3 regions of the Streptomyces sp. NPDC102490 genome follow, and region 2 is predicted to be linked to each of the others. Evidence: riboswitches for the same ligand, from Rfam matches in the RefSeq annotation. Region 2 holds a riboswitch; each other region holds the start of a gene.
What was found. Region 2 has a riboswitch for thiamine pyrophosphate ahead of thiC (phosphomethylpyrimidine synthase ThiC). Riboswitches for the same ligand answer to the same signal wherever they lie in the genome.
Positions count from the first base shown of each region.

Region 1: it holds a riboswitch for thiamine pyrophosphate, as region 2 does, so the genes downstream of both, ACIRGB_RS29700 (thiamine ABC transporter substrate binding subunit) here and thiC (phosphomethylpyrimidine synthase ThiC) in region 2, are expected to answer to the same signal.
Region 3: it holds a riboswitch for thiamine pyrophosphate, as region 2 does, so the genes downstream of both, thiO (glycine oxidase ThiO) here and thiC (phosphomethylpyrimidine synthase ThiC) in region 2, are expected to answer to the same signal.

Region 1 covers NZ_JBIWJU010000014.1:99,995-104,377, forward strand. Annotated here, with positions in the region: gene ACIRGB_RS29695 (ABC transporter permease) at 1-980, opposite strand, end outside; gene ACIRGB_RS29700 (thiamine ABC transporter substrate binding subunit) at 956-2,044, opposite strand; TPP riboswitch at 2,123-2,228, opposite strand; gene rlmN (23S rRNA (adenine(2503)-C(2))-methyltransferase RlmN) at 2,267-3,373, opposite strand; gene ACIRGB_RS29710 (hypothetical protein) at 3,453-4,109, opposite strand; gene ACIRGB_RS29715 (nucleotidyltransferase domain-containing protein) at 4,371-4,383, shown strand, end outside.
Region 2 covers NZ_JBIWJU010000002.1:178,242-182,624, reverse strand. Annotated here, with positions in the region: gene ACIRGB_RS04285 (YibE/F family protein) at 24-1,475, opposite strand; TPP riboswitch at 1,547-1,736, shown strand; gene thiC (phosphomethylpyrimidine synthase ThiC) at 1,729-3,555, shown strand; gene ACIRGB_RS04275 (VWA domain-containing protein) at 3,635-4,383, shown strand, end outside.
Region 3 covers NZ_JBIWJU010000010.1:49,878-54,260, forward strand. Annotated here, with positions in the region: gene ACIRGB_RS23370 (thiazole synthase) at 1-451, opposite strand, end outside; gene thiS (sulfur carrier protein ThiS) at 454-654, opposite strand; gene thiO (glycine oxidase ThiO) at 651-1,853, opposite strand; TPP riboswitch at 1,851-1,962, opposite strand; gene ACIRGB_RS23385 (hypothetical protein) at 2,015-2,365, shown strand; gene ACIRGB_RS23390 (NAD(P)/FAD-dependent oxidoreductase) at 2,398-3,675, shown strand; gene ACIRGB_RS23395 (Rv2175c family DNA-binding protein) at 3,717-4,082, shown strand; gene thiE (thiamine phosphate synthase) at 4,209-4,383, shown strand, end outside.

The sequences.
Region 1 (4,383 bases), on a different contig from region 2:
AGTACCGCGAGCGGCAGCACCAGCAGGACGACGATGACGCCCAGGACCCCGGCGAGCAGCGCCCACTGCCCGGCTCCCCGCGGCCGGCGCGCGGTCGTGGCCGCGTCCACGAGCCGTAGCGCCGTCTCGCGCCGCCGCACCGTCCAGGCGTGCACGGCGAGGACGGCGGCGACGGCCGCGAACTGGATCAGCGTCAGCACGGCGGCCGTGGACAGGTCGAAGACCTGGGAGGTCTGCCGGTAGATCTCCACTTCCAGGGTGGAGAAGGCGGGCCCGCCGAGGATCTGGACGACGCCGAAGGAGGTGAAGGTGAACAGGAAGACCATCAGCGCGGCGGCGGCCACGGCGGGCGCGAGCGCGGGCAGCGTGACCTGCCGCCAGGCCCGCAGCCGCGAGGCGCCGAGCATCCGCGCGGCCTCCTCCTGCCGCGGGTCGAGCTGCGCCCAGAGACCGCCGACGGTGCGGACGACGACGGCGTAGTTGAAGAAGACGTGCGCGAGCAGGATCGCCCACACCGTGGTGTCCAGGCGCACGCCCCACAACTCGTCCAGCAGCCCGCCGCGCCCCACCAGTGCCAGGAACGCCGTACCGACGACGACCGTCGGCAGCACGAAGGGCACGGTCACCGCGGCCCGCAGGACCTGCTTGCCGGGGAAGTCGAAGCGGGCGAAGACGTACGCGCCGGGCAGCGCGATCAGCAGGGTGAGCGCGGTGGACGCCAGTGCCTGCCAGGTGGTGAACCACAGCACGTGCCGCACGTCGGACTGCGCGAGCACGTCCCCGATCCGCCCGAGCCGCCAGACCCCGTCGACCTCCAGGCCGCGCGCGACGATGGCGGCAACGGGGTAGGCGAAGAACACCGCGAAGAACGCGACGGGCACGGCCATGAGGCCGAGCCGGGCAGCGCTCCCCCGCACGGTCCGCGCCCGCGCCGCCGCCCGCTTGCCTCCGTGACTCACTTCAGTACGAGCGAGGTCCACGACTTGACCCACTGGTCGCGGTGGTCGGCGATCTTCGCCGGGTCGAGGGTCTGCGGGTCCTTCGCCTGCGGCCCGGACTTCGAGAACACCTCGGGAACCCGCGCGCCCTCCCGCACCGGGTAGACGAACATGTTGAGCGGCATGTCCTCCTGAAAGGTCTTGCTCAGCAGGAAGTCGAGGAGCGCCTTGCCGCCCTCGGTGTTCTTCGCGTTGCTGAGCAGGCCCGCGTACTCGACCTGCCGGAAGCAGGTGCCCTCGGCGACGCCCGTGGGGGCGGTGGCCGGCTGCGGGTCGGCGTAGACGACCTCGGCGGGCGGGGAGGAGGCGTAGGACACGACGAGCGGACGGTCGCCCTTGGCCTTCTTGCCGCCGGCCGAGCCGGAGAACTCCTCGTTGTACGCCTGCTCCCAGCTGTCGACGACCTTGACGCCGTTCGCCTTGAGCTTCTTCCAGTAACCCTCCCAGCCATCGTCGCCGTACTTGGCGGCGGTACCGAGCAGGAAGCCGAGGCCCGGCGAGGAACTGCCCGCGTTCTCGGTGACGAGGAGGTCCTTGTACGCGGGCTCGGCCAGGTCGTCGAAGGACGTGGGCGGGGTCAGCCCGTGCCGGTCGAAGTACGCCTTGTCGTAGTTGACGCAGATGTCGCCGGTGTCGACCGGAGTGACCCGGTGCTTGTCCTGGTCGGCGCGGTACTCGGGCCGGACCCGGTCCGAGCCCTTGGCCTCGTACGGCTGGAACAGGCCGTTGTCGAGGGCGCGGGACAGCAGGGTGTTGTCGACGCCGAAGAAGACATCGCCCTGCGGGTTGTCCTTGGTGAGGATGGCCTTGTTGACGGCCTGCCCGGCGTCGCCGTCCTCCAGGACCCTGACCTTGTAGCCCGACTCCTTCTCGAAGGCGGCGACGACGTCCTTGGACGCGGCCCACGAGTCGTGGCTGACCAGGGTCACGGTCTTGCCGCCGGAGCCGCTGCCGCCGGTGTCGTCGGACGACGATCCGCAGGCGGCCAGGGTGCCGACCATGCCGAGGCCGACGGCCAGGACGCTGACCTTCTTGGTGATGCTCACTGGATTCCTCCTGGGTGACCAGGAGAAGACGCGGCCCCGCCCGGAACCCTGGCGAGGGCCCCGGGCAGGGCGCAACAGCTCGAGTGGTGACCGATCTCCCTACCCAGAATGACCTGGGCCAGGTTCGGAGGGTCTGCGGCCGGTGCCGCACTCTCAGCGCTGTGGCGCTCCCCTGTCGGAATATGAAGATGTGACTGTGCTGACGGACTTCCGCCGGTCAGGTTACCGCTCGCTCGCGGCGAGCTGACCACACGCCCCGTCGATCTCCTGCCCACGGGTGTCCCGGATCGTCACCGGCACACCGTGCGCCGCGATCGCCTCGACGAACGCCTTCTCGTCCTCGGGCCGGGACGCGGTCCACTTGGAGCCGGGCGTGGGGTTGAGCGGAATGAGGTTGACGTGCACGGGCCTGCCCTTGAGCAGCCGCCCGAGCCGGTCACCGCGCCACGCCTGGTCGTTGATGTCCCGGATCAGCGCGTACTCGATGGACAGCCGGCGCCCGGACTTCGCCGCGTACTCGAACCCGGCGTCCAGCACCTCGCGCACCTTCCACCGCGTGTTGACGGGGACGAGGGTGTCGCGCAGCTCGTCGTCGGGGGCGTGCAGCGAGATGGCGAGACGGCACTTGAAGCCCTCACCGGTGAAGCGGTGGATCGCGGGGACGAGACCGACCGTGGAGAGCGTGATCCCGCGCTGCGAGAGCCCCAGTCCGTCGGGCTCGGGGTCGGTGAGCCGGCGGATGGCGCCCACGACCCGGTTGTAGTTGGCGAGGGGCTCGCCCATGCCCATGAACACGATGTTGCTGAGCCGCGCGGGGCCGCCGGGGACCTCGCCGTCCCTGAGCGCCCGCATGCCGTCCACGATCTGGTGCACGATCTCGGCGGTCGACAGGTTCCGGTCCAGGCCGGCCTGGCCGGTGGCGCAGAACGGGCAGTTCATGCCGCAGCCGGCCTGGGAGCTGATGCACATGGTCACCCGGTCCGGGTAGCGCATGAGCACGGACTCGACCAGCGTCCCGTCGAACAGCTTCCACAGCGTCTTGCGCGTGGTCCCCTGGTCGGTCGACAGGTGCCGCACGACCGTCATCAGCTCGGGCAGCAACGCCTCCCGCAGCCCCTCGCGCGAACCGGCGGGGATGTCGGTCCACTGCTCGGGGGCGTGCGCGTACCGCGCGAAGTAGTGCTGCGAGAGCTGCTTCGCACGGAACGGCTTCTCACCGATCGCGGCGACCGCCTCCTTGCGCTCGGCAGGCGTGAGATCGGCAAGGTGCCGCGGCGGCTTCTTGACTCCGCGCGGCACGACGAATGTGAGTTCTCCGGGATTTGGCATGGCTGTACCAGTGTCGCAGATCGACTCCGGGGGCCCAGGCCGGTGCGGGGTGGGGGTGGTCACCCGTGGGTGCCGACTATCAGCGTTGGCGGGCCTCGGACGGCCCGGGGACGGCCCAGAACTCAGTCAGCCAAGGCCACCGTTCCCTGTAGGGCCACGTAAAGGTGCGGTCTGGTTCGAGGTGGGCGTCTCCCCAGTGGATGGCATGGATGCCGTTTTCGACGTCGGCCGTGAAGAACACGCAGACCAGCCTGGTGGAAGCTCCCAGATCCTCGAACGCCTCGTGTAGCCCCAGGTACTCCTCGGTCGCCAGGCCCTCATCTACGTCGAACAGGCCTTCTGGAGGCTGCGGCCAGTGTGCCCGGAACAGCCGGTGCCGGGTGGGCGAAGCGTTGGCCGGCAGGCGAACTCGATCCAGGGGCCTCGGCCTGTCCGCGTACCGGAACGGAAAGAGCGCGTAATCGTTGATGACCGCATACTCGTACCCGCGCACGTCTCGTACGGCCTCTCCCAGCTGCCGCGCCGTCTCCGCCAGGTTCTCGCGCACCACCCCTGCAAGGGTGAGACCGTACGGACTGCGCTTCTTCAGACCCGCTGCGAGGTGCGCGGCATGAGCCTTCCCGTGAGCGTTGGCGAGTTGCACCGGAACCGCAGCAGCAAGCGCACCGGCCTGTTGCCCAAACCGCTCGACGGCCCAGGCCGACGGCCGCACCGGAAAGCCACCCAACGCCGACATGCAGTGCTCCCCTCCCCCACGTCACGCCTCTGAACTGTGTGACAGGTACACGAAGAACGCACAAGGGGGCAATCTAGCCAGGGTGGGGGACGGAAACCCCTTCGACCGGGCAGCACACGCTGCTTGACACTTACCGCAGGGCCTGCCAGGTATCCGCGTAGACCGCAGGCGAGTTGTGGAACGTCTTTCAGTTCTGCCACTGAGTAGGCCCACATCCAGTATCGTTATCTCGACCGTGAGCCAGGGGGAAACGAGTCAGACATGGACATCCAAA
Region 2 (4,383 bases):
GGCGTAACGCTTCGCCGGGTGCCTCAGTGCTTGCGGCGCCGGCCCCGCCCGCCACGGGCGGGGGCACCCGGACCCGTGGCCGCTGTGGCGCCCGCCGCCGGGGCCGCTCCTCCGGCCGGCCGGTCCGCCGACACGACCAGGGCGGCGAGGGCCGTGGTGACCGGCACGGACGCCACCAGGCCGATCGAGCCGACCAGCGTCCGCACGATCTCCTCCGCGACCAGTTCGCTGTTGGCGACCGTCCCCACCCCGCTCTGCGCGATCGAGAACAGCAGCAGCAGGGGCAGCGCGGCGCCCGCGTAGGCCAGGACCAGCGTGTTCACCACCGAGGCGATGTGGTCGCGGCCGATGCGGATGCCCGCGCGGTACAGGCCGCGCCAGCCCATCGTCGGGTTGGCCTCGTGCAGCTCCCAGACCGCCGACGTCTGCGTGACCGTCACGTCGTCGAGGACACCGAGCGAACCGATGATGACCCCGGCGAGCAGCAGACCGCTCATGTCGATCGACGGGTACAGGCCGTGGATGAGGCCGGTGTTGTCGTCCGTGTTGCCGGTGAGCGCGGCCCAACCGATGAAGATCGACCCGAGCACACCGATCAGCAACAGTGAGATCAAGGTGCCGAGCACCGCCACGGACGTGCGGGCCGACAGCCCGTGGCACAGGTACAACGCGATCAGCATGATGGCGCTGGACCCGATTACCGCCACGACCAGGGGGTTCGATCCTTGCAGGATGGCGGGCAGGATGAAGAAGTTCAGCAGCAGGAAGCTGATGGCCAGCGAGACCAGCGCCATGAGGCCGCGCAGCCGTCCGACGACCACGACGGCGAGGGCGAAGATGCCCGCGAGCAGGGACAGCGGGAGCCGGCGGTTGATGTCGGTCACCGAGTACTGCAGGTCCTTGGGCGCGGAGGGCTCGTAGGCGACCACTACCTCCTGACCCTCGTGCAACTGCCGTGACTGGTCCGGCTGCACGATCTCCTCGAACGTCCGGCCCTTGTCGTCGCCGGTGTCCACCCGGATGGTCGCCCGCTTGCACTCGCCCTTCGCCTGCTGCACCGCGGAGGAGCCCTCGGCGGTGGACGTGTCGCCGGTCGGGGTGCCACCCGAGGCGTTGACGGACTGGCAGCTCAGCTCGACCACCTTGGTGACGGTGGCCTGCTGGGTCTGGCGGTCGAAGCCGACTCCGGTGCGCTCGTGCGACGGTGCGCCGCCCGGCCACAGCACCGCGAGTCCGACCAGCACGGCCGCGCCGAAGGGGATCAGGATCGCGGCGATGACCTTCCGCAGATGCCGGGACACGGGAGCCGCAGGTCCGTGGGCGTGCGTGTGCCCGTGACCAGCCCCAGGTCTGCCGTCGCTCGCGCCGTGAGCGACGACGGGGGCGTGGTCGGCTGCCCGGCCGTCGCCCTCTTCGGCGTTCGGTCCGCGGCGGGGCCGACGCGGCGGGAAGGAGGGATGCTGCGGTGTGGTCACCGCCCGATCATCGCAAGAACAAGGGGGGCCCTCTGTTCACCGCGCCCGAATGGGCGTTAGCGTGGAGGCACCTTTGTACACGCGGGAGCTCGGAGCACCGGGCTGAGAGGGCGCTGACCTCCGTCCCAGCGATGTTTCACGGGAAACGTCATCGAAGTCGAGTGACGTATCCCACGAAGCGCCGCCGGACGGAAGCCGCTGCGTCGACCGCCGAACCTGTTACCGGGTAATGCCGGCGTAGGGAGTAGGTCTCATGACCATCAAGGACGCACGCACGCCTGCCTCCGCACAGAATTCCGCACAGAACTCCACGCAGGACTCCGCCCAGGAGGACACCGCGGAGACCACGGAGGCCGGGAAGTCCATCGGCTGGCACAAGGCGTACGTCGAGGGCTCGCGCCCCGATCTGCGGGTGCCGGTCCGTCAGGTGCACCTCACCAACGGGCAGTCGGTCACGCTGTACGACACCTCGGGCCCGTACACCGATCCGCTCGTCGACACCGACGTCCGCAGGGGCCTCGCCCCGCTGCGGGAGAACTGGATCATCGCCCGCGGTGACACCGAGGAGTACGCGGGCCGTCCCGCCCGCCCCGAGGACGACGGAATCAAGCACACCGCGCCGCGCGGCGGCCTGCGCAACCTCGACGCCGTCTTCCCCGGCCGGCCGCGTCAGCCCCGCCGGGGCCGGGACGGCACCGCGGTGACGCAGCTCGCGTACGCACGCCGGGGCGAGGTCACGCCGGAGATGGAGTACGTGGCCGTCCGGGAGAACGTCTCGCCGGACGTGGTCCGCGAGGAGATCGCCGCGGGCCGGGCCGTGCTGCCCGCCAACGTCAACCACCCCGAGATCGAGCCGATGATCATCGGCAAGCGGTTCCTGGTGAAGGTCAACGCCAACATCGGCAACTCGGCGGTGACGTCCTCCATCGAGGAGGAGGTCGACAAGATGACCTGGGCGACCCGGTGGGGCGCCGACACGGTCATGGACCTCTCCACCGGCCGCAACATCCACACCACCCGCGAGTGGGTGCTGCGCAACTCCCCCGTTCCCATCGGGACCGTGCCGCTCTACCAGGCGCTGGAGAAGGTCGACGGCCGGGCCGAGGAGCTGACCTGGGAGATCTACAAGGACACCGTGATCGAACAGGCCGAGCAGGGGGTGGACTACATGACGGTCCACGCCGGCGTGCGCCTGCCGTACGTACCGCTGACCGCGAACCGCAAGACCGGCATCGTCTCGCGCGGCGGTTCGATCATGGCGGCGTGGTGCCTGGCGCACCACAAGGAGTCGTTCCTCTACGAGAACTTCGAGGAACTCTGCGAGATCCTCGCCGCCTACGACGTCACGTACTCCCTCGGCGACGGCCTGCGCCCGGGGTCGATCGCGGACGCCAACGACGAGGCGCAGTTCGCCGAGTTGCGCACCCTCGGGGAACTCAACCGGATCGCCAAGCGTTTCAACGTACAGACCATGATCGAGGGCCCGGGACATGTCCCGATGCACAAGATCAAGGAGAACATCGACCTTCAGCAGGAGATCTGCGATGAAGCTCCGTTCTATACGCTCGGCCCGCTGACGACGGACGTCGCGCCGGCGTACGACCACATCACCTCCGGCATCGGTGCCGCGATGATCGCCTGGTGGGGCACGGCCATGCTCTGCTACGTCACGCCCAAGGAGCATCTGGGCCTGCCCAACCGTGACGACGTCAAGACCGGCGTCATCACCTACAAGATCGCCGCCCATGCCGCCGACCTCGCCAAGGGTCACCCGGGTGCGCAGGAGTGGGACGACGCGCTGTCGGACGCCCGGTTCGAGTTCCGGTGGGAGGACCAGTTCAACCTGGCCCTCGACCCGGACACGGCACGGGAGTTCCACGACGAGACCCTGCCGGCCGAGCCCGCCAAGACGGCCCACTTCTGCTCGATGTGCGGGCCGAAGTTCTGCTCGATGAAGATCTCGCAGGACATCCGCCGGCAGCACGGGGGCAGCCAGGGCGAGATCGAGGAGGGCATGGCGCAGAAGTCGAAGGAGTTCGCGGCGGCGGGCAACCGCGTGTACCTGCCGATCGCGGACTGAGCGCACCGGCGCGGGAGGGGGACAGGCCGCAGGGCCGCCCCTCTCCCCGTCGAGGGGTCCGTCTCGGCAGACTGGAGGCATGACAGCCACCTCCCTGAGCAAGGGTGCCAACGTCGCCGTCGACTCCCCCGCGGTGCGCGCCGAACTCGTGTGGTCCGCCGGGCCGGGCGTGCCCGAGGTCGACGCCTCGGCGTTGCTGCTCACCTCGGCCGGACGGGTGCGGGACGACGGGGACTTCGTCTTCTACAACCAGCCCCGCCATGTCTCCGGCGCGGTGAGCCACCTGGGCAAGAGAGTCGTCCCCGGCGCCGGTTCCGGCGCAGGCGCGGGCGTCACGACCGACGCCGTCGAGGTGGAGCTGCGGTCGGTCGAGCCGGCGGTCGAGCGCATCGTCCTGTGCGCCTCGGCGGACGGCGGTGCCTTCGGCCGGGTTCCGGGGCTGTCGCTGCGGTTGCTGGACGCCGCGACCGGCACCGAACTGGCCCGGTTCGACATCACGGCCGGGACGGAGACCGCACTGGTCGGCGGCGAGTTGTACCGACGCCAGGGGATGTGGAAGTTCCGCGCGGTCGGACAGGGGTACGCCTCCGGGCTCGCGGGGCTGGCGACCGACTTCGGCATCACCGTGGACGACGACGCTCCCCCGCCGACGACCCCGCCCCAGGTCACCGCCCCGCCGACGGCCGCCCCGGCGCCCCCGCCGACGGCTCCCCCGGCGCCCACCCCACCGTCGGCGCCCGTACCGCCACCGGTCCCGGCGGCGCCCGCCACCGGGCCCCGTTTCACCAAGGGCGAGGACCGCCTGCCCGTGGACATGCGCAAGCGGCT
Region 3 (4,383 bases), on a different contig from region 2:
TCGCCGCGCACCCGACATCCTCCAGCTTCCGCGCGAGCACCGGGTCGTCGTTGGTGTACGGCAGGACGGTGAACCCGTCGTCGACCAGCGTCTCCGCCGCGTCCAGCAGCTCGACCGGGTCCGGCAGCAGCGTGCGCTCGTCGGCGATGACCTCCAGCTTGACCAGGTCCGTGCCGAGCGCCTCGCGCGCGAGGCGGGCGGTGAGCACCGCCTCCCCGGCGGTGAAGCAGCCGGCCGTGTTCGGCAGCACCCGGATGCCGAGCCGCTCCAGCACGGACAGCACCGACCCGTGCACCGAGGCGTTCACCCGCCGCATCGCGACGGTCGTCAGCTCCGTGCCGGAGGCCACCAGCGCGCGCTCCAGCACGTCCAGGCTGGGCGCTCCGCCCGTACCCATGATCAGGCGGGACGCGTACGTCGTGCCGCCGAGGACGAAGGGATCGTCGGCCATGGTCAGCCTCCTTGGACGGCGGTGAGGACCTCGACGCGGTCGCCCTCGGACAGCGCGGTGGCGGACCACCGCGCGCGCGGGACGACGGTCTCGTTCAGGGCGGCGGCCACTCCGGACGGCGCCAGGGTGAGCGTGCCCACCAGCGTGTCCAGGGCGGTGCCCGGAGCCACCTCGCGCGGCTCGCCGTTGACGGAGATGTTCATGCGGGCTGCTCCGAGAGGGCGGGGGCGGCGCTGAAGCGCCGGGGGCTGAAGGGACGGGCCTCCTCCGGCAGTTCCCCGCCGGTCAGGGCGTCCGCCATGACGTCGCCGGTGACGGGGGTGAGCAGGACGCCGTTGCGGTAGTGACCGGTGGCCAGCAGCAGGCCGTCCAGCGCGGTCGGGCCGAGCAGCGGGGCGTTGTCCGGGGAGCCGGGGCGCAGACCCGCGCGGGTCTCCGTCAGGGGCAGCTCCGTGATGCCGGGGACCAGCTCGTGGGCGTCGCGCAGCAGCTCGTAGACGCCGCCCGCGGTGACCCTCGTGTCCCAGCCCAGCTCCTCGCTGGTGGCGCCGACGACCAGCTCACCGCTCTCCCGGGGCACCAGGTAGACGTGGTTGCCGCGCACCACGGCACGCACGGTGCGGTTCAGCAGCGGCCCCGGCGTCCCCGGCATGGTCAGCCGCAGAACCTGCCCCTTCACGGGCCGCACCGGCGGCAGTACGGCCTCCGGCACACCCGGGAGCCGCCCGCTCAGGCTGCCCCCGGCCAGCACCACCCGCCCGGCCTCCAGCGCGGTGCCGTCGGTGGTGACGACGCCGGTGGCACGGTCCCCGGGGCCGACGGTGAGCCGCTCGGCCCACGCCCGGTGGAAGACCACGCCCGCGTGTGCGCAGGCGGCCACCAGCGCGCGGGCGAGTCGGCGGGGGTCGATCTGGTGGTCGCCGTCCACCCGCAGGCCCCCGCGCACGCCCGGCGCGAGCATCGGCTCCAGGCGTCGGCACTCGCGCCCCGACAGCCACTCGGACTCCAGTCCGGAGCGCTGCTGGAGCGCGTGCAGTTCGCGCAGGTGGGCGCGGTCGTCGGCGTCCAGCGCGACGGCGAGCGTGCCGCAGCGGCGGTAACCGAGGTCGTGGCCGGTCAGCTCGGTCAGCTCGGCCGCGAACTCGGGGTAACGGCGGGCCGAGGCGAGGTTCAGCGCGAGCAGCGTCTCCTCGCCGTAGTGCAGCTCCGTGACGGCGGCCAGCATCCCGGCCGCCACCTGGGCCGCCCCGCCGCCCGGCTCGGGGTCCACGAGGGCCGTGACCAGCCCGCGCTGCGCGGCCCGCCAGGCGGTGACGAGCCCGATGATCCCGCCTCCGACGACGAGGACGTCGGGGGTACGTGACGTACAAGGCATACGAGACGTGTGCGGTGGAGACGACATGGGCGTCCAGCCCCTCCCTTCGCCGGCATGACCCGGATCAGGTTCGTACGGTCGGAGGCCGCCAGCCTCCCTCTCAGCCCGGTGCGTCCGGGCTCCCGCGAGTGCCTTACGTTGGCCACCCTAGCCCGCAGCCCAACGCACGTGTAAGGGAGCCTCCATCCGTGGCGCGTTCACTCGACGGTCTCGTCCTCGCCCCCGTCGCCGACCAGGCGCCCGGCCAGGTGGGCACCCGGACCCGGTTCACCTACCACGAGCGGGACGGCGCCGTGTGGGCCGAGTACGCGGGCGGTGACGTCGTCCGCGGGCACCTGGTGGGCACCAGGGAGGGCGACCGCCTGGACTTCCGGTACGTGCAGCTCAAGACCGACGGCAGCACGTCGTCGGGGCACTGCGTGTCCACCGTCGTCGAACTGCCGGACGGGCGCGTGCGGCTGGACGAGAGCTGGGAGTGGGAGTCGCAGCCGGGCAGCGGAACCAGCGTGGTGGAGCAGCTCACCGCGCACGGGCACTGACCGGCGAATCGCGGGGTGTCTATGGTGATCAGGTGAGCGAGCAGACGCGGGAGCGGGGACAGGGACCGGCGGCGGACGGGGAGCGGCGCGCGGTCGTCGTGGGCGCCGGGATGGCGGGCGTGCAGACCGCGGTCGCCCTGCGCGAACAGGGCTTCACCGGACCGGTGACCCTGATCGGCGCGGAGCCGCACCAGCCGTACGACCGCCCCCCGCTGTCCAAGGCCGTCCTGCTCGGCACCGCGGAGGGCTCCGCCTTCGACGTCGACTTCGAGGCGCTCGGCATCACCCTGCGGCTGGGCTGCGAGGCCCTGGGCGTCCGCCCCGGCGAGCACCTCCTGGACACCTCCGAGGGGCCCGTGCCGTACGACGCCCTCGTCCTGGCGACCGGCGCCGAACCGGTCCGCCTCCCGGGCGCCGAGGGGGTGCCCGGCGTGCACCTGCTGCGCACCCTGGACGACGCCGCACGGCTGCGGCCGGTGCTCGCCCGGCAGCACGCCATCGTGGTGGTCGGCGCGGGCTGGATCGGCGCCGAGTTCGCCACCGCCGCGCGCGAGGCGGGCTGCGCGGTGACCGTGGTGGAGGCCGCCGACCGGCCGCTGGCCGACGCGCTGCCCGCCGAGGTCGCCGCGCCGATGACCGCCTGGTACGCCGACGCGGGCGCGGAACTGCGCACCCGCGCGCGCGTGGAGCGCGTCGAGCCCGGCGGCCCCGGTGAGTCCGGGCGGGTCGTCCTCGACGACGGCACCCGGCTGGCCGCCGACGCCGTCGTCGTCGGCATCGGCGCCCGCCCCGCCACCGGCTGGCTGGCCGGTTCCGGCATCGCCCTCGGCGCGCACGGCGAGGTCCTGGCCGACGACCGCCTGCGCACCTCCGCGCCGGACGTCCACGCGGTCGGCGACTGCGCCTCCTTCCCGTCCGCCCGCTACGGCGAGCGGCTCCTGGTGCACCACTGGGACAACGCCCTCCAGGGCCCGCGCACGGTCGCCGCCGACATCGTCGGCGCCCCGGTCGGCGAGGCCCCGGCGCCCTACGACCCGGTGCCGTACTTCTGGTCCGAGCAGTTCGGCCGCTTCGTCCAGTACGCCGGTCACCACACGGCCGCCGACACCACCGTGTGGCGCGGCGACCCGGCGAGTGAGGCGTGGACGGTCTGCTGGTTGCGCGAGGGCCGCCTGGTCGCCCTGCTTGCTGTGGGCCGCCCCCGCGACCTGGCGCAGGGCAAGCGCCTGATCCAGGCGGGTACGCCGATGGACCCGGACCTGCTGGCCGACCCGGCGAAGCCGCTGAAGGCGGCGACGGCCACGGCGTAGCCGGGTTTCCCACTGTCAGTGCCAGGTGGCAGGCTGGAGGCGTGACCGAGATTGACGCAAAGATTGATGCTCTCGTGCCCGCCTGGCTCACCGTTCCCGACATCGCCGAGATGCTCGGTGTCGAGGTGACCCGGGTGCGCCAGCTGATCAGGGAAGGCCAGCTCATCGCCGTCCGCCGCGGTGAGAACCGCGCACTGCACATCCCCGCGGCCTTCATCGACGAGGACAAGGTCGTCAAGGGCCTGGTCGGGACCCTGACGCTGCTGCGGGACGACGGCTTCACGGCCGAGGAGATGCTGGAGTGGCTCTTCACGCCCGACCCGAGCCTGCCCGGCACCCCCGCCCAGGCCCTGAGTGAGAATCGCGGTACGGAGGTGAAGCGCCGCGCCCAGGCGCTCGCCGTCTGACCGGCCGCCTCGCCGCTCCGCCACCCCGCTCGGCGTGCGGGCCACGCACGCCGGGCTTCCGTGCCCGTACGCCACCCTCGCGCGGCCCGTCACGGGCCCGCGCCACCCGACCCGGGGGACACCCGCATGCCCGCCACCACCACCGCCCGCGCCCGGCTCGCCGACGCCCGGCTCTACCTGTGCACGGACGCCCGCCGGAGCCAGGGCGACCTGCCCGAGTTCCTGGAGGCCGTGCTCGCCGGCGGCGTCGACATCGTGCAGTTGCGGGACAAGGGAATGGAGGCGGCCGAGGAGCTGGAGC